Regions from separate parts of the Photobacterium sp. WH24 genome, predicted to be linked through region 1. Evidence: riboswitches for the same ligand, from Rfam matches in the RefSeq annotation. Region 1 holds a riboswitch; the other holds the start of a gene.
The links. A riboswitch is a leader RNA that binds a small molecule or an ion and turns the genes downstream of it on or off. The one in region 1 is predicted to bind lysine.
Positions count from the first base shown of each region.

Region 2: linked by a shared signal. The riboswitch ahead of KCG43_RS02010 (Na+/H+ antiporter NhaC family protein) and the one ahead of lysC (lysine-sensitive aspartokinase 3) in region 1 are both predicted to bind lysine.

Region 1 covers NZ_JAGSOZ010000005.1:255,494-266,098, forward strand. Annotated here, with positions in the region: gene KCG43_RS08735 (LysR family transcriptional regulator) at 1-172, shown strand, start outside; gene KCG43_RS08740 (single-stranded DNA-binding protein) at 255-794, opposite strand; gene uvrA (excinuclease ABC subunit UvrA) at 1,047-3,896, shown strand; gene KCG43_RS08750 (Wzy polymerase domain-containing protein) at 3,967-5,754, shown strand; gene KCG43_RS08755 (alanine--glyoxylate aminotransferase family protein) at 5,824-6,942, opposite strand; lysine riboswitch at 7,199-7,380, shown strand; gene lysC (lysine-sensitive aspartokinase 3) at 7,484-8,863, shown strand; gene metH (methionine synthase) at 8,929-10,605, opposite strand, start outside.
Region 2 covers NZ_JAGSOZ010000001.1:456,884-467,488, forward strand. Annotated here, with positions in the region: gene rnd (ribonuclease D) at 107-1,228, shown strand; gene minE (cell division topological specificity factor MinE) at 1,292-1,552, opposite strand; gene minD (septum site-determining protein MinD) at 1,560-2,372, opposite strand; gene minC (septum site-determining protein MinC) at 2,394-3,056, opposite strand; gene KCG43_RS01995 (YcgL domain-containing protein) at 3,295-3,576, shown strand; gene KCG43_RS02000 (lytic transglycosylase domain-containing protein) at 3,593-4,564, shown strand; gene KCG43_RS02005 (H-NS family nucleoid-associated regulatory protein) at 4,673-5,065, opposite strand; lysine riboswitch at 5,440-5,619, shown strand; gene KCG43_RS02010 (Na+/H+ antiporter NhaC family protein) at 5,725-7,311, shown strand; gene KCG43_RS02015 (thymidine kinase) at 7,499-8,101, shown strand; gene hisIE (bifunctional phosphoribosyl-AMP cyclohydrolase/phosphoribosyl-ATP diphosphatase HisIE) at 8,181-8,813, opposite strand; gene hisF (imidazole glycerol phosphate synthase subunit HisF) at 8,810-9,583, opposite strand; gene hisA (1-(5-phosphoribosyl)-5-[(5-phosphoribosylamino)methylideneamino]imidazole-4-carboxamide isomerase) at 9,597-10,331, opposite strand; gene hisH (imidazole glycerol phosphate synthase subunit HisH) at 10,349-10,605, opposite strand, start outside.

The DNA of each region.
Region 1 (10,605 bases):
TGGTTTGCTGATCCCTGTCTTACCTGATCTGAAACAGCCGTTAAATGCTGCCTACGCCTACTACCCTAAGCTCAACTACAACCATACCAAAACTAAGCTGTTTATTGATTTTATTAAACAAAAAGCCTCACCCGGACACGCACATCAGTCAGCCAATCCCCACTCTCTGTGATCAGCATCGTGCGGTGACTGGGTATCAGGCAATAAAAAAGCAGCGTTGAACGCTGCTTTTTTTAACAACCGTCTGGAAAGGATCAGAACGGAATATCGTCATCAAAATCCATTGGCGGCTCATTGTACTGAGGCTGCGGTTGCTTAGACGCAGGCTGCTGCTGAGGCGCATAGTTTTGCTGTTGCTGTTGCTGTTGAGCCGGTTGCTGAGGTTGTCCCCAACCACCCTGCTGCTGCTGGCCGCCCATTGGCGCGCCCTGACCGCCACCCTGACGGCCACCCAGCATTTGCATCACACCGTTGAAGCCTTGAACAACCACTTCGGTCGTGAAGCGGTCCTGACCGCTTTGATCCTGCCACTTACGGGTTTGCAACTGACCTTCAATGTAAACCTGAGACCCTTTACGCAAGTACTCACCAGCCACTTCAGCCAGCTTGCCGAACAACGCAACACGGTGCCATTCTGTTTTTTCACGCTGTTCACCGGTGGCTTTATCACGCCAGCTTTCAGAAGTCGCGATGGTGATATTTGCGACTGCACCGCCGTTCGGCATATAACGGATTTCAGGATCTTGTCCTAAGTTACCCACCAGGATCACTTTATTTACGCCACGACTGGCCATAGTTCACTCCAGGTTTTCGCTGTTGAGGCTGCCAATCCTGACACCCTTCGCTCATTCAAAGTTTATACTTAATCGCCGAGTTTAACATGGGCTGCCCTCCGAGTCATAGGGCTACGTCATGCTTCCCATGTCTTGATCGGACGCATAAAAGACGATCAAAGCACTGTGTTTTTGTACAGTCAAGTCTTTTAAGCCCCTCAGGGCTATGCAATAATGCCAATCCTATTTATTCAAGCGCTGATGACTGCAACTATGGATAAGATCGAAGTCAGGGGTGCGCGCACCCACAACCTTAAAAACATTAACCTGACTATCCCCCGGGATAAGCTGATTGTTATCACAGGTTTATCAGGTTCCGGTAAGTCTTCTCTGGCATTCGACACCCTGTATGCCGAAGGTCAGCGCCGTTACGTCGAATCACTGTCGGCCTACGCACGCCAGTTTCTGTCGCTGATGGAAAAACCGGACGTCGACCATATTGAAGGCCTGTCGCCTGCCATCTCGATTGAACAAAAATCGACCTCACACAACCCTCGTTCGACGGTCGGTACTATTACCGAAATCTATGACTACCTGCGCTTGCTGTATGCCCGTGTCGGCGAACCACGCTGCCCGACTCACGATGTGCCCCTCGCCGCGCAAACCGTCAGCCAGATGGTCGACAAAGTGCTGACACTGCCGGAAGGCAGCAAGCTGATGCTGCTGGCTCCTATCGTCAAGGAGCGTAAGGGCGAGCACCTGAAAACCTTAGCCAACCTGTCGGCGCAAGGCTATATCCGGGCCCGGATCGACGGTGAAGTCTGCGATCTGTCCGATCCGCCGACGCTGGAATTACACAAAAAGCACACCATAGAAGTGGTGGTGGATCGCTTTAAAGTGCGTAATGATCTTCAGCAGCGGCTGGCTGAATCGTTTGAAACCGCGCTGGATCTGTCAGGCGGCACAGTGGTCGTCAGCGCCATGGATGACGATAACATGGCCGAGCTGATTTTCTCGGCCAACTTCGCCTGCCCGCATTGCGGCTACAGCATGCGTGAGCTGGAACCGCGCCTGTTTTCCTTCAATAACCCGGCCGGTGCCTGCGGCACATGCGACGGACTGGGGGTACAACAGTATTTCGATCCGTCCCGCGTGATTCAGAACAGTGAACTCAGCTTGTCCGGCGGTGCCATCCGGGGCTGGGACAAACGCAATTACTACTACTTTCAGATGCTGACTTCACTGGCTGAACATTACGATTTTGATGTTGAATCACCGTTCAGCAGTCTGCCGAAGAAAGTACAAAACGTATTGCTGCAGGGCTCAGGCACCACAAATATTGAGTTTAAATACATTAATGATCGCGGCGATGTGACAGTTCGCCGTCACCCGTTTGAAGGCATTCTGAATAACATGGAACGCCGCTACCGGGAAACCGAGTCCAATGCTGTACGCGAAGATCTGGTGAAGTATATCTCCACCAAGCCTTGTGCCAGCTGTCACGGTTCGCGTCTGCGTGAAGAAGCACGTCATGTCTTTATCGACAGTACCAACCTGCCGGCCATCAGTGAAATGAGCATCAGCCAGGCGCTGACCTTCTTTTCCGAGCTGACACTGGAAGGACAGCGTGCGCAGATTGCCGATAAAATCCTCAAAGAAATCAATGACAGGCTGACCTTCCTGGTCAATGTGGGCCTCAACTATCTCAACCTGTCCCGCAGTGCAGAAACATTGTCGGGCGGTGAAGCTCAGCGCATCCGCCTGGCCAGCCAGATTGGCGCTGGACTGGTCGGCGTTATGTATGTGCTCGATGAGCCTTCCATCGGCCTCCACCAGCGTGATAACGAACGCCTGCTGAGCACCCTGACCCGGCTGCGCGATCTGGGTAACACCGTACTGGTGGTCGAACACGACGAAGATGCGATCCGCAGTGCGGATTACATCATAGATATCGGCCCGGGCGCCGGTGTTCACGGCGGGCAGATCATCGCCGAAGGCACCATGGAAGATATTCTGAATTCGGAAGATTCCCTGACCGGCCAATACCTGAGCGGCAAAAAACAAATTGAAGTGCCTGTTGAACGTGTTCCTGTCGATCCGGCAAAAACGGTTCAGCTAACAGGCGCCACGGGCAATAACCTGAAAACAGTCGATGTGTCGATTCCGGTTGGTTTGCTGACCTGTGTGACCGGGGTCTCCGGCTCAGGCAAGTCAACCCTGATCAACGATACTTTCTTCAAGATTGCTCACCATAGACTCAATGGGGCCACTACAGGCGAGCCGTCCCCTTATGACGATATTCAGGGGCTGGAGCACTTCGATAAAGTCATCGACATCGATCAGAGCCCGATAGGCCGAACGCCGCGTTCCAACCCGGCGACGTACACAGGCATTTTCACCCCCATCAGGGAGCTGTTCTCGGGCACTCAGGAGTCTCGCTCACGGGGCTATAAACCAGGCCGCTTCAGCTTCAACGTCAAAGGCGGCCGCTGTGAAGCCTGTCAGGGCGATGGGGTGATCAAAGTTGAAATGCACTTCCTGCCCGATGTTTACGTGCCCTGTGATAACTGTAAGGGTAAACGCTACAATCGTGAGACTCTGGAAGTGAAATACAAAGGCCAGTCAATTGATGAAGTGCTGGAAATGACAGTGGAAGATGCGCGGGTATTTTTTGATCCTGTACCAGCCATTGCCCGAAAACTGCAAACCCTGATGGATGTCGGACTATCCTATATCCGCCTGGGACAAGCAGCGACCACGCTGTCTGGCGGTGAAGCACAGCGGGTGAAACTGGCACGCGAGCTGTCCAAACGCGATACAGGTAAAACCCTGTATATTCTCGATGAACCGACAACGGGCTTGCACTTCCATGATATCCAGCAGTTGCTGAGTGTACTGCACCGATTGCGTGATCACGGCAATACCATAGTGGTGATTGAGCATAACCTGGACGTCATTAAAACCGCAGATTGGATCATTGATCTGGGGCCGGAGGGCGGCAGCGGTGGCGGTGAGATCATTGCGACAGGCACACCGGAACAGGTTGCCGAAGTCGCCGGTTCGCATACGGCCCGCTTCCTAAAACCCCTGCTGCCCGCATTAACGGCAAAGCAGCAGGCATAATTACACTCATGCACTCTGTCAGGCTGAATTCAGCCTGACTTTTTGTCTATTTGCCGAGGGACCGGACACCGTGACCGTCATTCAATTAAGGGGCACCAGACTGGCCGCTGCCACCATCAGTAAACCACTGACGCGACCTTTTATTCTGGCGCTGACTTTTCTGTTTCTGCTGTCGATGCATTATTTTCAGCATAATCAGGGAGGATCCGGACTGGAACTACCCTTTAATGTCAGTAGCTGGATTCCCTTCAGCTTTGCCATTGCTATTGGCCTGCTGGAGATCAGCCGACAGAAAGTATTGCGTTATTCACGCCTGACGCTGGTTCTCTTATGTTGCTGCGTCACGCTGTCTGTCCCCATGTTCTTCCCGGAAGCGCGACCAGAAGTCGCCGTCAACCGAATCATTACCCTTTGGGCTGGCTGGTTGTTCTTCGTGGCACTGCAGCAGTTTGCTTTCAGCCAGAAACAGCGTCAGCAAATACTCTGGCTGATCTTAAAAGCGGTCTGGCTGCAAGCCGCGCTGGCCTGGTATCAGTTTCTGTGGATCTCACCGCAAAATAGCATTGGCTATAACACAGATCTCAACCGACCCTACGGTATTTTTCAGCAACCTAACGTGATGGCCAGCTTCCTGGCCACCGGGCTGATCCTCTCAGCTTACCTGCTGGCACGGCAGCCTATGGTTCAGGGCCGCTGGACCCTCTCCCATCTCGGCCTCCAATTAACACCTGTCGCTGTGATCCCCATGCTGTATGTGCTCAGCTCGCGAACCGGCTGGATTGCCAGTGTTGTGGGGATGTTACTTATCCTGCCTTACCTGATGCAGTTTGCAGCCAGAATACAGTGGCGAATGTGGCTGATGATGGTGGTCATGGGATTAAGCGTGACCTGGAACCTGACCAGCAGCCTGAACTGGAGCCCGCAACCGGGCAGAGTGTCGCTGGAAAGTGCCCGCTCAGTCATCTACCCGCAAGCGCTGGACATGTTCCTGCACTCACCGGCCACGGGCGTCGGCTATGGTAATTTTGAACCCGCTTATCTGATGCAGACAGCGCAAGCGCATCAGGCCGATCCTGAAACGCCCCATGGGTTACCCGGGCTGGATCATCCCCATAACGAGTTACTTTTCTGGGCCAGTGAAGGGGGTATTTTACCTGTACTGGCACTGCTGATTGCGGCAGCGGCGGTGCTGGCTAAAATTCGCCGCGCACCGGCCAACACTCAGCTGGCTCTGGTCGCGCTCCTGTTTCCAATAACACTGCATACCCAGCTTGAATACCCCTTTTACCACTCCCTGATCCACTGGATTATTTTTGTGTTTCTGATCTATTGGGTTGATGCCCTGAGTGCGAAATACTTCAAACAAACACTGCGATTTTATAAGCCCTTCAGAATCAGCGCCATGCTTTTGCCTGTTGTCGTCAGCCTCTTTATGGCCACCACCTTATATTCAGGCGCCATGCTGACCCGCTTTGAATCATCCACGCCACCCGATTTAACCGCCCTGGATAAGGTCAATAACACCTGGGCCTGGCGCAACCGGTTTGAATGGGATCTTTATCAGACCCAGTTGAAAATGGGCATTCAGCAGGATAATCCTGCGTTGCTGACAAGCTTTATCCATTGGGCTGACCATAAAGCCAAAGAGCTGCCAAGGCCTATTCTGTATCAGTTTCTGATCAAAGCTCATCAGGCATTGGCAAACACTTATCAAGCTGAACAGGTTCGCGAAGAGGCCCGGTATCTTTTCCCGGGTATGGATTTCAGCGATGAAGCGTTACCTCAGTTTTCCAAGCCAAAAACCGTAACCCCCTCGCCGCAGATAGCACAGGCTGAAGGGCAAGCAGACAAAGACTGAAAACAAGAACTGAAGACTTCCCCAAAAAAAGCGGCTGCCCGGGCAGCCGCATCTTTTCCTTGCTGATAATTATTTCAGCACCTCTTCCAGCGCTTTCAGGCACAGAGCAATATTCTCTTTACGTGCACCGTATCCCATCAGTCCAATGCGCCATGCTTTTCCGGCCAGAGCCCCCAGGCCGGCACCAATTTCCAGGTTATAGTCTTCCAGCAGAGTCTGACGCACTTTCGCATCATCGGCCCCGTCAGGGATAAAAACAGCATTGAGTTGCGGCAAGCGGCTTTTCTCATCCACCACAAAGCGGATCCCCATAGCTTCCAGGCCATCGCGCAGTAACTCGTGCATCTCGGCATGGCGCTGCCACGCATTTTCCAGCCCTTCATGTTGTAAACGAACCAGTGCTTCGTGCAGCGCATACAAGCTATTGACAGGGGCTGTATGGTGATAGCTGCGCTTACCTTCACCACTCCAGTAGGCCAGCACCAGGCTTTGATCCAGAAACCAGCTCTGAACCGGTGTCTTACGTTGCTGAATTTTCTCCACGGCCCGCGGCGAAAAGGTCAGCGGAGACAGGCCCGGTACACAGGACAAACACTTCTGACTGCCTGAGTACACGGCATCCAGTTGCCATTCATCAACCTTCAGCGGCACCCCGCCCAATGAGGTTACCGCATCAACAATGGTCAGGCAGTCATGGTCACGGGCTAAACGGGATAAGGTTTCCGCATCGCTCAGTGCACCGGTTGAGGTTTCCGCATGCACAAAAGCCAGTATTTTCGCATCCGGATGGGCTTTGAGTGCTGTTTCAACGGCTTGCGGATCAACCGGCTCTCCCCATTCATTATCCACCAGCACAGCTTCACCGCCGCAGCGCACAACATTTTCCCGCATCCGCTCGCCAAATACCCCGTTACGGCAGACGATCACCTTCTCGCCCGGCTCAACCAGATTGACAAAACAGGCTTCCATTCCTGCACTGCCCGGCGCAGATACCGCTATAGTAAATGGGTTGGTAGTCTGAAATGCATACTGAAGCAATTGCTTAAGCTCATCCATCATACCAATGAACAGTGGGTCAAGATGACCGACAGTCGGGCGGCTGAGCGCCTGCAACACCTGCGGATAAATGTCCGACGGACCGGGTCCCATCAGTATTCGTTGAGGTGGGTAAAAACTGTGAATTGTCATAAGGCTTCTCCATCTGCACAGACACATAAGTTACTTATAATTCAGTGCATTAGTTATTGTTGGCAACAGTCGCTTTTACAGGGCATTCCTAGCGAGCATAACAGAACCACCCGTACCTGAAACCAGGCAGGCAAATTTATGCAAAGTCAGTAACAATCTTGACACAGAAAAATGCATTCAAGCATTGACAAAGCCCCCCCTCTCATATTCAATAAGGGCAATTTTTGTTCACCCTGAGAAAGCTCATTTTTCAGGTGAAAACGGAAGAGGCGCGTTATCCAGGTATCTATGCGGCGGGGCCCCACCCCAAAGCACCATAGAGAGGGGGAGCAACGCCGAGATACGGTGAGACAGGGGGCTTGCCGTATCGGCTTTGAAGGTTGAATCCTTCTGGCTGTCACCTGCATCATCCAGTGCAGGTGGAGAGCTTCTGGTAGCAGCAGTCTTAGTACGTCTCGCCTAATGGCTCTTCTGACACTCAAGTCGGAAAGATTCCCCAAATTTTGCCCCATGTTTACGCTTTGTTAAGTGGGAGATCACATTGAGCCCTGTAATTTCTTCTTCAGCGTTGAACGCTGAAATCACAGTCGCAAAATTTGGCGGCACTAGTGTGGCTGATTTCGTTGCAATGAGCCGTAGTGCTAAGATAGTTATCAATAATCCGACAACCAAACTGGTGTTGATCAGTGCGTGTTCCGGTGTGACTAATATTTTAGTCGAACTGGCCAACGGCGTGGCCGATGCCGGGCACCGACATAACCTGATGGAGCGCCTTCGCGCCATTCACCACAGCGTGCTGGCGGATTTACAGCAGCCTGAACAGGTTGCGGGTAACATTGATGAACTGCTCGATCAGGTCGCCGAACTTGCCATAAAAGCCGCAGAACATAAATCGGCTGAGCTGACAGATCAACTGGTTGCCAACGGTGAATTGCTGTCTACCCATCTGTTTACGCAAATCATGTGTGAGATGGGTGCTGACGCATTGCGTTACGATATCCGGGAAGTGCTGCGTACTGACAGCCGCTTTGGTAAAGCCAGCCCTGAACAGGAAATGATTCGTCAACTGACAGAGGAAAAGCTATTACCTCTGCTGCAGGATAAGATTATCGTTTCTCAGGGTTTCATCGGTAGTGATGAGCAAGGTCGCACAACAACACTTGGCCGCGGTGGCAGTGATTACAGTGCCGCCCTTATGGCTGAGGCGGTGAGTGCCAGCACATTGGAAATATGGACTGATGTCCCAGGCATGTACACCACAGATCCGCGTATTGCGCCCAAAGCCACGCCAATCAAAGAAATCAGCTTCAGCGAAGCCTCTGAGATGGCCAATTTTGGCGCCAAGATCTTGCATCCATCGACATTGATCCCGGCCGTTCGCCGTCAAATCCCTGTGTTTGTTGGATCGTCCAGGGCACCAGAGCAAGGCGGCACCTGGATCCGTAAATCCGTTACTGAAGCACCGCTGTTCCGTGCGCTGGCACTGCGCTCGAACCAGACCCTGATCACCCTGACCAGCCTGAACATGTTTCATGCTTATGGTTTCCTGGCCGAAGTCTTCCGGATTCTGGCTGAGCATAAGGTCTCTGTTGATCTGATTTCTACCTCTGAAGTCAGCGTGTCTTTGACCATGGATCAGACCGATACAGGCGGCGGCGCACCCACGCTGCCTCCGGGGGCGCATGCCGCGCTCAGTGAGCTGTGTCGCGTTGAGATTGAACAGGATCTGTGCCTGATTTCGCTGATTGGTAACCGCATGAGTCAGACTGCCGGTTCAGTGAGTACCGTGTTCGATTCGCTGGACGAGTACAAGCTGCGTATGATTTGCTACGGTGCCAGCCCGCACAACCTGTGCTTCCTGGTTAAAACCGAACATGCCATGCCTATTGCTCAGAATCTGCACCGTAAGATTTTTGAGTAATTTCACGTCCTGTTCCGGTAAAAAAGGCGCTCATTGAGCGCCTTTTTGTCTTCAGTGAACAGCTATCACAGATTAGGCCCCAGCCATTTCTCCGCTTCGATCTCATCCCAGCCTTTGCGCTCGGCGTAGCTTTCCATCTGGTCACGCTGGATCTGTGCAACGGCAAAATAGCGCGATTCCGGATGTGAGAAGTACCAGCCTGATACGGCCGCTCCCGGCCACATGGCGTAGCTTTCTGTCAGAATCATGCCGGTATTGGCCTCCGCATCCAACAAGGTCCAGATCTCGCCTTTCTCTGTGTGTTCCGGACAAGCCGGATAGCCTGGCGCTGGCCGGATACCCTGGTATTTCTCACGGATCAGATCTTCGTTACTCAGGTTCTCGTCCGGCGCATAGCCCCAGATCTCCTTACGGACAGTCTCATGCATGAATTCCGCAAAGGCTTCAGCAAGACGATCTGCCACCGCTTGAATCATAATCGCGTTGTAATCATCGCCTTTGGCTTTGAACTGATCGGCAATCTCATATTCACCGATTCCGCCGGTTACCGCAAAGGCACCAATCCAGTCAGCTTTACCGCTTTCTTTCGGGGCAATGTAATCCGACAGACAGTAATTCGGCCCTTTGGGTTTCTCTGTCTGCTGGCGCAGTCCGCGTAAGGTTGTCAGTACCTGGGTTCGGGTCTCATCGGTGTAGACTTCGATATCATCACCAATATTATTGGCCGGGAATAAGCCACAGACACCATTGGCCTTTATCATGCCGCTGGCTTCGATCTCATCCAGCAGCTGATTGGCATCATCAAATAGGCGCTGGGCTTCCTGACCCACTACTTCGTGGCGCAAAATGGTGGGATATTTACCACTCAGCGACCAGGTCATAAAGAAGGGCGTCCAGTCGATATAACGACGCAATGTCGCAATGTCAAAATCCTTGAACACGTGGATCCCCGGCTTTTGCGGCGCGGGAGGAGTGTAGCTATTCCAGTCAATCGCCACTTTATTGGCGCGGGCAGCTTCCAGGCTGACAGGAGCACTTCGTGGACGCTTACGGGCGTGTTGCTCCCGCACTACCTCGTATTCCTTGTCAAGGCGCTCAACAAACGCTGGCCGCTGGGCATCCGACAAGAGTGCCGAACATACCCCTACAGCACGCGAGGCGTTTGAGACATAAACGACAGGGGCATGGTAGTTCTGCTCAATTTTGACTGCCGTGTGGGCCTTGGACGTTGTTGCCCCGCCAATCAGCAAAGGAAGATCAAAGCCCTGACGCTCCATTTCTTTGGCGACATGCACCATTTCATCAAGTGAAGGAGTGATCAGCCCGGAGAGGCCGATAATATCGACCTTCTCTTCTTTGGCCACTTTCAGGATCTTGTCGCAAGACACCATGACGCCCAGATCGATGATCTCGTAGTTATTACACTGCAGCACCACTCCGACAATATTTTTACCGATATCGTGCACATCGCCTTTCACCGTGGCGAGCAGTATTTTGCCATTAGTGCGTCCGACTTGCTTCTCAGCATTGATGTAAGGTTCGAGATAAGCGACGGCCTGTTTCATCACCCGAGCTGATTTCACCACCTGAGGCAAGAACATTTTACCTTCACCGAACAGATCACCGACTATGTTCATACCTGCCATCAAAGGCCCTTCAATCACCTCTAACGGTTTTTCCGCGTTCTGACGGGCTTCTTCGGTATCTTCAACAATAAACTCAGTGATCCCTTTGACCAGCGC
Region 2 (10,605 bases), on a different contig from region 1:
AGCCGGCACTTTGTTTTATGCCAGCAGCCAGTATTCATCTGAGAATGGCGTTAGAACACAGAGAAAACAGGCTGGTATCTGCTTGTTATGTTGAAAAAGGTGAGTTTTGAAATTTGAGATTATAACCACGAATGACAGACTGGCTGAGGTTTGCCAGCAGGCAAGTCAACAACAGGCGGTAATGTTGGATACCGAATTTGTTCGTACACGGACCCTGTTTGCTCAGTTGGGGCTGATCCAGCTTTATGACGGCGAACTTCTGTCTTTGATTGATCCTCTCAAGCTGACTGATATGTCGCCGTTATGGGCGTTAATGCAAAATCCTGATGTTGTGAAAGTGCTGCATGCCTGTGGTGAAGATCTGGAGGTGTTCCAGTCTGTTGCTGGCTGCATGCCCGCGCCTATGCTGGATACTCAGATCATGGCGGCCTTTATCGGCCACGGCTTGTCGACGGGATTTGGTGCCTTAGTGCAGGAATATCTGGGCGTTGAGTTGGAAAAAGGGGAAGCCAGAACGAATTGGCTTGCTCGTCCTCTGAGTGACAAGCAACTTGATTATGCCGCCGCAGATGTTTTTTATCTGTTGCCTTTGTATCAGCAGCTTTTGGCAAAAGTGGAAGCGAAAGGGTGGATGGATGCCCTGCGGCAGGAATGCGAAACCATGCTGGTAAAGCGCAGCCGTGTTCCCGACCCGGAGCAAGTTTACACAGACATAAAGAATGCCTGGCAGCTATCCCCTAATCAATTGGCTATCTTACAGAAGCTGGCTTCCTGGCGTCTTCGGGAAGCGAGAAAGCGCGATCTGGCACTTAACTTTGTGCTCAAAGAGCTGCATCTTTGGAAAATTGCTCGCTATGAGATCACCTCAAAAGCAGTTATGGCTCAGGAAGGTTTTGATGAGCGTGAGATTCAAAGACATGGTAATCGTTTGATTTCCATTGTGAAAGACGTTGAAAAAATGAGCCAGTTGGATTATCCGCAGCCATTGTTTCGTTTGATGGAAATGCCCGGCTATAAACAAATGGTTAAACGCATCAAAGATGAAGTAAATGCCGTGGCCAAAGAAACAGGGCTGGCGACGGAGTTTCTTGCCTCGAAGAAGCAAATTAATCAGTTGCTGAGTTGGGCATGGAAGAAGGGCTGCCCTGAAGATCAGTTGCCTGAAATGTTGTCTGGCTGGCGAAGAGCGCTTTTTGCTCATCGGGTGTTGCCTTTGGTTCAGGCTTAAAGCTTGTACGGTAACAAACCAAGTTAACACCTGAAAAAAATCCCCGGCGAACCGGGGATTTTTTTATTTTTCATCGGGCAGGGTGACATTGAGTTCCAGTACCGACAGGTCTTCTTCTTTCTGATCGAGGTGTACCGTGACATGCTCAGGTGAGACATCAACGTAACGGCGGATAACCTCAAGAATATCCTGTTTGAGCTGGGGCAGATAACTCGGATTACCCATACTCGCGGAGCGACGTTCAGCAACAATGATCTGCAGCCTTTCTTTCGCCACACTCGCGGTCGACTGTTTTTTGGGGCGGAAGAACTCTAGCAAAGCCATAGTGTGGTTAGCCTCCAAATATGCGTTTCAGGAAGCCTTTTTTCTCTTCCTCTAAGAATCGGAACGGGCGATCTTCACCCAGTAAGCGTGCAACTGTGTCCTGGTATGCCTGACCTGCATCTGAATCGGCGTCCAGGATAACGGGTTCACCTTTGTTAGATGCATTCAGAACAGATTGGCTCTCAGGTATGACGCCTAGCAGTGGAATGTGCAGAATTTCTTCAACATCCGCGACGCTGAGCATATCGCCATGAACCACACGCGAAGGATTATAACGAGTCAGCAATAAATGTTGCTTGACCGGTGATTCACTGTTTTCGGCTCGACGGGATTTAGAGTCGAGAATACCAAGGATACGGTCTGAATCACGCACAGAGGCCACTTCAGGGTTGGTAGTGACTATCGCCTCATCTGCAAAGTATAAGGCCATCAGCGCGCCTGTCTCTATGCCTGCCGGTGAGTCACAGATGATAAAGTCGAAACCCAGTGCATCTAATTCAGACAAGACTTTTTCGACACCTTCTTTACTTAGGGCATCTTTGTCACGGGTTTGTGAAGCCGGCAAGACGAACAGGTTGTCTACACGTTTGTCTTTAATCAGCGCCTGATTAAGTTTTGCCTCGCCATTGATAACATTGACGAAATCATAAACAACGCGGCGTTCACAGCCCATAATCAGGTCCAGATTCCGCAGGCCGATATCAAAATCAATGACGGCCGTTTTTTTACCTTTTAAGGCCAGGCCGGACGCAATGGCCGCACTGGAGGTCGTTTTACCTACCCCACCTTTACCTGAGGTCACCACGATAATTCGTGCCATCTGTATTATTCCTTTTCAAAGTTATACAGCCAGATGCTCTATATTTAAATTGTTGTCAGTCAGAGAGATAGCGACACTTTTTCCCCAAAAAGCGTCTTGAATTTTGTCACTTAGCCAATAATTACCAGCAATAGATATCAACTCTGACTGTAAATTATGGCAGAAAATCTGAGCATGAGTTTGGCCGCTGGCGCCGGCAATAGCCCGGCCACGCAAACACCCATAAATATGGATACATCCATCAGCAATAATTTCAGCACCTGCGCTGACATGATTCAATACGACGAGATCGCAATTTTTTGCATAAATCTGTTGCCCCGATCTAACCGGGGTGCGAATCACTTTTGCTGGCTCCATCACCGGGCTGGTGGCCCGGGCCTGCTTGGCGGCATTCATGATGGCAAAACCGGCTGATTTCGCCTGTGCTTGCAGGTGAGAGGGCTTGCAGCCACTGATCCCGACGGGGATCATACCCGCATCCTGAATGCCTTGTCGAAGTTGTTCGAAATCAAGTGCCCTGCCAGCCTGGCTGACATCAATCACCAGAGGCGCATGGGCAAAGAATGCCGGAGCCTGCTCCACTTTGTCCTTCAGGAAACTGATTGCCTGTTCTAAGCCGCCGTCAGCCAAGTGTAAGGATGAGAGCGTGTAACTGCCCCCTTTTAATTCTGCCGTTTTTGTCATGGCTTATTCATCTTACGCGGACAATTTCGCGCTCAGGTACGTTATCACATAGGTTATAGCATGTTATATTCCCAGGCAGGTCTCAGCAAGTTCTCCTTGTCAGAGTTCGGTATAAAGTTTAAATGATAGCCACAATGGTGAACGCAGAACGCAGAGGAACCCTGATCCTGATTCGGGGTGGAATGTTTTCTGCTTTTTGTGGTCAGATAATGGTGATTGGTAACCTGCAGGTCAGCTCATGTTTTGTGCAATTTATAAAAGCTCTAAAAAAGAAAACACCTATTTATATATCAATACCAAAGATGATTTTTCAGATGTACCTGAAGCCTTATTGAGCACTTTTGGTACACCTCAGTTTGTTATGGTGCTAAAACTGAGTAATGAGAGGAAGTTAGCGTTGGCGGATATCAATAAGGTACGGGAGTTGCTCTCTACCCAGGGTTATTACCTGCAAATTCCGCCTCCTGTGACTAACCTTCTAGACGAATACAAAGCAAATAAGTCAGAAAATAATACATGACGATGAAAGGGTGGATATGCGTAAGCAATGGGTAGCTGTCTTTGTGTCCTTAGGACTAGGCCTTGCATCACCGATAGTATCGGCTGATGAAAGTTTTGATAATTATGTCTCCGGGCTAAAACAAGAAGCACGTGAGAAGGGGATAGATGATTCGATTCTTGAGTCCGCCTTCGCTGATGTCACATTCATTGAACGTGCAGTTAAAGCTGATAAAAATCAGCCAGAAAAGAAGTTAACACTGGATGAATATTTACCTAAAGCTGTTCCCCAGTGGAAAATTGAACAGGCGAATAAGTATTATCAGCAGCATAAAACGGCACTGGAGCGAATCGGGCGTCAGTATGGTGTTCAGCCCAGGTTCATCGTGGCATTGTGGGGCGTGGAAAGTAATTTTGGTCGCTTAACCGGCTCGTATAATGTCATTGAAGCGTTGACGACGCTTGCTTATGAAGGTCGCCGTGAAGCCTTCTTCCGTGAGCAGGTCATGGCGGCTTTAACTATTTTACAGCAAGGCCATATTACTGCAGCGGATATGAAAGGCTCCTGGGCCGGTGCCATGGGGCAGCCTCAGTTTATGCCGACCTCATACCTGACCTTTGCTGTTGACGGAAATGGCGACGATAAAGCTGATATCTGGAAAACGGAAGATGATGTTTTTGCTTCTGCGGCCAACTACCTGAGTAAATCAGGTTGGGATGACAAATACACATGGGGACGCCAGGTACGTGTTCCTGATAGGTTGAGCGACACCCTGAAAGGTGTGGAATCCCAAAAGATGAAAACGTTGTCTGAGTGGGATCAACTGGGTGTGCGCCGTTTGAATGGCACTGCGCTACCTAAGGTAGATATCAATGCATGGCTGGTGCAACCAGACGATAATCATGGCAGAGCTTACTTAGTGTACGGTAATTACCAAACATTACTGAAATGGAACCGGTCGCATTATTTTGCGTTAGCCGTCAGTACACTGGCAGACAGTATTCGGTAGCTGCGGATTTAGCTGAACAAAAAACGATATGCGTTATTAATTGCGAATAATAAAAAACCCGGCAGCAATGCCGGGTTTTTTGATCTGGTCTTGATCAACCTTGTTTGATCAAAGCTTGAAGTCGTCCAGAGATTTACCTTCATCCAGTGCTTTTTTAAGAGCGCTTGGCGTGCGGCCTTGGCCTGTCCAGGTTTTCTCTTCACCGTTTTCATCGATGAACTTGTATTTAGGCGGGCGAGCTGCACGCTTGGTTTTTGCTTTACCAATGTTTGCCATCAGTTCTTCAGGATCAATACCATCAGCCAGTAGCATATCTCGGTATTGCTTCAGTTTTTCTTCGCGCTCTTTTTCTTTCGCAATTTCTTCCGCTTCTGATTCTTCACGTTCATCAACCACGGTCTGAAGTTTTTCCAGGGCTTCTTTCAGTTGCTCCAGTGAATATTCACGAGCAAGTGCACGAAGACTACGAAGGTTTAATAGCGCTTTCATTGCATCAGACATTTCAAATTTCCTGTTGGCGTTATACTAATTATTAGTGAATCACTTTATATCTGCAATAGTAATACTTTTTAAACCCAACTGCCAAATAAAATTGTTAGTTTGCATTATTAATCAGGCGGTTTTTTATACTTGAACTTTATCTTTGAACAATGAAAGGCGGCACCATTCGTTTTTTTGCTTGTTAATAAAATGGGGGAGTACGAATATTTTAACTTGCTGTAATGCTAATAATTTCATATTCATTTACAGTGCGTTTTGGGCGCAAATGTAAGTAAATACAGAAGATTAGTGCAGTAGTATTAACTCAAAGTAGCAGATATTGGCTTTCTGTAGTTGCAAATCAGATAACAAAAAGTAGAATACGCGATTCCTTGACTAAGGGTAGAGGTGCATTATCTATCAGTAACTGGCGGGAGGTGACCCCGAGGAACGTCAGTGAAAGGAGCTAATGCCGAAGTAAGGCTGGTCTGTCAAATCACCTTGCTGGGGTTGTCACTGAAAGGGACAACACTGCCATAGTAACTTACAATTAACTATGGAGCGCTACTGTGGGGTCGGGAGGGGCATCAGTCTCTTTCCTATATCGCTTCCCATCACGGTTGACATCGGTACCGTGTTTAACAGTAGATCTCCAACCACGATCGGTTGTAGTAGAGATCATGAACCTAGTAGATTTTTCCCAATCCTCCATTTCCATTTTACCGCCACTCGTGGCGTTAAGCCTTGCTATTCTTACTCGACGAGTGCTTATCTCGCTGGGTATTGGCATTTTGATCGGTGCGTTATTGCTGACTGATTTCAGTATGTTCAATACTGTCTCTTATTTGAGAAACAAAATTGAAGGGCTGTTTATAGATGGTGACAGCATCAATACCTGGAATATGAGTATTGTTGCTTTCTTGCTTTTATTAGGCATGACCACAGCATTACTGACGCTCTCTGGTGGTACGCGTGCTTTTGCACAATGGGCGCAAACTAAGATTAAAAGTAAACGCGGTGCAAAACTTTTAGCGGCTTTTCTTGGCGTGTTTATTTTTGTTGATGATTATTTCAACAGCTTGGCGGTTGGTTCGATTTCCCGGCCAGTCACCGACCGCTTTTATGTTTCCCGCTCAAAACTGGCTTATATTCTGGACTCCACTGCCGCACCTATGTGTGTACTGATGCCTGCATCCAGTTGGGGGGCATATATCATTACAGTGGTGGGGGGTATTTTGGTTTCACATGGTGTGACTGAATATTCTGCGTTAAGCGCCTTCATGCAATTGGCACCTATGAATTTTTACGCTGTGTTCGCGCTGCTGATGGTATTTGTTGTTGCCTGGTTCCAATTAGATGTTGGTTTGATGAAGAAGCATGAAGTTCAGGCCAGTCATGCTCGCGGGTTTGACAATGAAGAAGTTCATGCCGAAGCCAAAGATTTGAATGACGAACTTGAAATAGAAGAAAGTGAAAATGGAAAAGTGGGCGATCTCATTATTCCTATTCTGGTACTGGTGGCAGCCACATTATTCTTCATGATCTACACCGGTAATCAGAGTTTGCAGGCTGACGGTAAACCGTTTTCTATTCTTGGCGCATTTGAGTCTACCGATGTTGGGGCCTCTTTGTGTTACGGCGGTCTGCTGGGGTTATTATCGGCACTGGTTGCCGTTGGACGCCAGGCTATTCCGGTAAAGCACATTGCGCATGCTTTATGGATTGGTGCGAAATCCATGTTCGGTGCCATTCTTATTCTGTTTTTTGCCTGGACAATCGGTAGCATAATCAGCGATATGGCAACAGGTAAATTCCTGTCGACTTTGGTTCAGGGCAATATTAACCCTGTCTGGTTGCCTGTGATTCTGTTTCTGCTGGCCGGTATTATGGCTTTCTCGACCGGTACGTCCTGGGGCACCTTTGGTATTATGTTGCCGATAGCCGGCGATCTGGCTGCGGCAACTGACATCAGCCTGATTCTGCCTATGCTCAGTGCGGTACTGGCTGGTTCTGTTTTTGGCGATCACTGTTCACCTATTTCAGACACCACCATATTGTCTTCAACGGGGGCACGCTGTAATCACATTGACCATGTGTCGACACAGTTGCCTTACGCATTGTCCGTTGCACTCGTTTCTGCGGTAGGCTTTACCGTGTTAGGGATGACAGAATCTCTGGCGGTGTCTTTTGTGGCTGCGACAGTCGCTTTCTTACTGGTTTGTGTATCCCTTGCCTGGATTGCCAAACGCCCGCTGAAAGGCGCGTAAGAGCAGCTTAGCCATCGTAGAAAGATGGCACTGAACCGGCTTAGTCTGCACTGAGCCGGTTTTTTTATCTCTGTGTACAGTAATTCATCGTAAAGTGGTCTCACCGCATGAAGCCGGGAGCCAGACTTCCAATTCGCATTCTTCTTCGGTAGCATCTTGCGATATTCAGAGTGATGCGGAAAGCCTGATGGCGCAAATGTATTTTTATTACTCGGCGATGAATGCCGGGAAGTCGACGACGCTGTTGCAGTCGTCTTTTAACTATCGTGAACGCGGCATGTCGCCGGTAATTTTTACCGCAGCCATTGATAACCGGTTTGGTCAGGGTAAGGTCAGTTCCAGAATTGGTCTGTCTGAAGAGGCTGAACTGTATAGCCCGGAAGATAACCTGTGGGATAAGCTGTCTCAGATGAACAGCTTGTCACGAGTGGATTGCGTGTTAATGGATGAATGCCAGTTCCTGACGAAAGATCAGGTTCACCAGTTGACTGAAGTGGTCGATAAACTGGATATTCCTGTGCTTTGCTATGGCTTGCGTACCGATTTTCGTGGTGAGCTGTTTGAAGGTAGTCAGTACCTGCTGGCCTGGGCCGATAAACTGGTCGAACTGAAAACCGTTTGTCATTGCGGCCGAAAAGCGAACATGGTGATTCGCCATGATGCGTCAGGTAAAGCCATTGCGGATGGCGATCAGGTTGAAATCGGTGGTAATGACAGATACGTATCAGTTTGCCGGAAGCATTATAAAGAAGCGATGGGTCAAGCTCGTCAGGCGGCGAAAAGCGCCTGATAAAGCCAGCGTAATAATGGAAATGAAATAAAAAAGGAAGCTGCTGAAGCTTCCTTTTTAATGGGGTTTGTCGCAGGCTTTAGCCTTTATGCCTTTCCTGCAGTTTGGCAATCACATCAGACAGGCTCAGACCCTGATCCTGAAGTAACACTATCAGGTGATACATCAGGTCGGCTGATTCGGAAATTACCTCCTCTTTGTCACCCGCCGTTGCCGCAAGCGCGACTTCAACGCCTTCTTCGCCCACCTTCTGCGAAATCCGTTTGGTGCCACGAGCGTAAAGGCTGGCGGTGTAAGAGGACTCAGGATCGGCGCCTTTGCGGGCTGCCAGCACTTGCTCCAGTCGGTGAAGAAACACCAGATCGGGGGCGGTGGCAGTGTCTCCGCTGTCTGTGCTGCCCTTGTCGAAACAGGTGGTTGTACCGAGATGGCAGGTGGGGCCAACAGGCTCGGCGCTGACCAGGAGGGTGTCCTGATCACAGTCGAGCTGAATTTGTTTGAGTTGCAGCACATTGCTGGATGTCTCGCCTTTAGTCCAAAGACGTTGTTTGCTGCGTGACCAGAAAGTCACCTGCCGGGTATCCAGCGTTTTGCTGAGGGCTTCATCATTCATGTAGCCCAGCATCAGTACCTGGCCGCTGCGGCTGTCCTGCACTACGGCGGGGACCAGACCGTCGACCTTGTCCCAATTAATTTCACTGCTCAGGCTCATAGTCGGATCTCCACCTGTTGTTGTTTGAGGTATTGCTTGAGTTCGCCAATGTTAATGATTTGCTTGTGGAAAACCGAAGCGGCGAGGGCGCCGTCAACTCCGGCGATAGTAAAGGCATCGGCAAAATGCGCCATTTCACCGGCGCCGCCGGAGGCAATAAGCGGCACTTTGCAAATGTCACGAACCAGATTCAGCTGAGTCAGATCATAGCCCTGACGAACACCATCCTGGTTCATCATGTTCAATACGATTTCACCTGCCCCGCGGCGCTGCACTTCCTCAATCCAGTCAGCGGTTTGCCACTGGGTGACCTGGGTGCGGCTTTCATCACCGGTGAACTGGTAAACCTGATACTGACCGGTTTTGGCATCAAAGTAAGAATCGATACCCACCACAATACACTGCACACCGAATTTATCTGCCAGCTCAGTGATCAGCGCAGGGTTGGCTAACGCCGGCGAATTGATAGAAATTTTATCCGCGCCAAATTGCAGTATTTGCTGGGCATCGTCGGCTGATTTAATACCGCCCGCGACACAGAACGGAATATCGATGACTTCAGCGACACGTTCGACCCAGCTTTTGTCAACGACACGGCCATCGCTGGACGCTGTGATATCGTAGAAAACTAACTCATCGGCCCCTTCTTCCGCGTAGCGTTTTGCCAGCGGAACGATGTCACCGATAATTTCGTGATTTCGGAACTGGACACCCTTAACGACCTGGCCGTCACGGACATCCAGGCAGGGAATAATGCGTTTTGCTAACATGTCAGGCTCCTTGTCACTCGTTCCAGCAGGCAAATGCCTGCTCTGCGGTAAATTTACCGTCCAGCAGGGCACGGCCGACAATCACGCCGGCAACGCCTGAGCCTTTCAGTGCAGCAATGTCATCCAGTGATCCGATACCGCCGGATGACTGGAACTGAACGTCTGGGTATTGCGCACATAAGTCGCGGTACAAATCGACATTAGAGCCAGCCAGCGTGCCGTCGCGGGAGATATCCGTACACAGAACATGTTTAAGGCCCACGGTGCGGAAGTCTTCAATCAGGGCTTCAATGGTGACGCCTGAATCTTCCTGCCAGCCGGAGACGGCCACTTTGCGCTGGCCGTTGTCATCGATGTTGACGTCCAGCGCCAGTACGATGCGCTCCGGGCCGTATTTTTCCATCCAAGCCTTAACAACTTCCGGTTGTTTAACCGCGGTTGAACCAATCACAACACGCTGCGCGCCGGCATTCAGTAAGTCGGCAACATCTTGCTCGCTGCGAACGCCGCCTCCAATCTGGATATTGGCAGGCGTGCTGGCCAGCAGGGCACGGATTAAATCGAGCTGGCGAGCAGAGGTGTCTTTCGCGCCGGTCAGATCAACCAGGTGCAGCCAGTCAGCCCCTGCCTGATGATACAGCGCAAACTGTTCTGCGGGGTTTACTTTATACTCGGTTACCTGACCGTAATCGCCCTGAAACAGGCGGACGACCTGGCCATCTATTAAATCGAGTGCGGGAATAATCATAACCAGTCCTTGTCGTCCTACATATCGAGAAAGTTTTGAATCAGTTGTGCACCGGTTTTACCGGAACGTTCAGGGTGAAACTGCACACCGTAGTAATTACCGCTTTGCACTGCGGCAGTAAATGGCTGGCCGTATTCACAGCTGGCTATCGTTCTGCCTTGCTCGGTGTTAAACGCCGGCATGGCGTAGCTGTGGACGAAATAGAAATAACTGCCAGCAGGGATGCCGTTAAATAATGGGTGGCCCTCTTCCGGAGTAATGGTATTCCATCCCA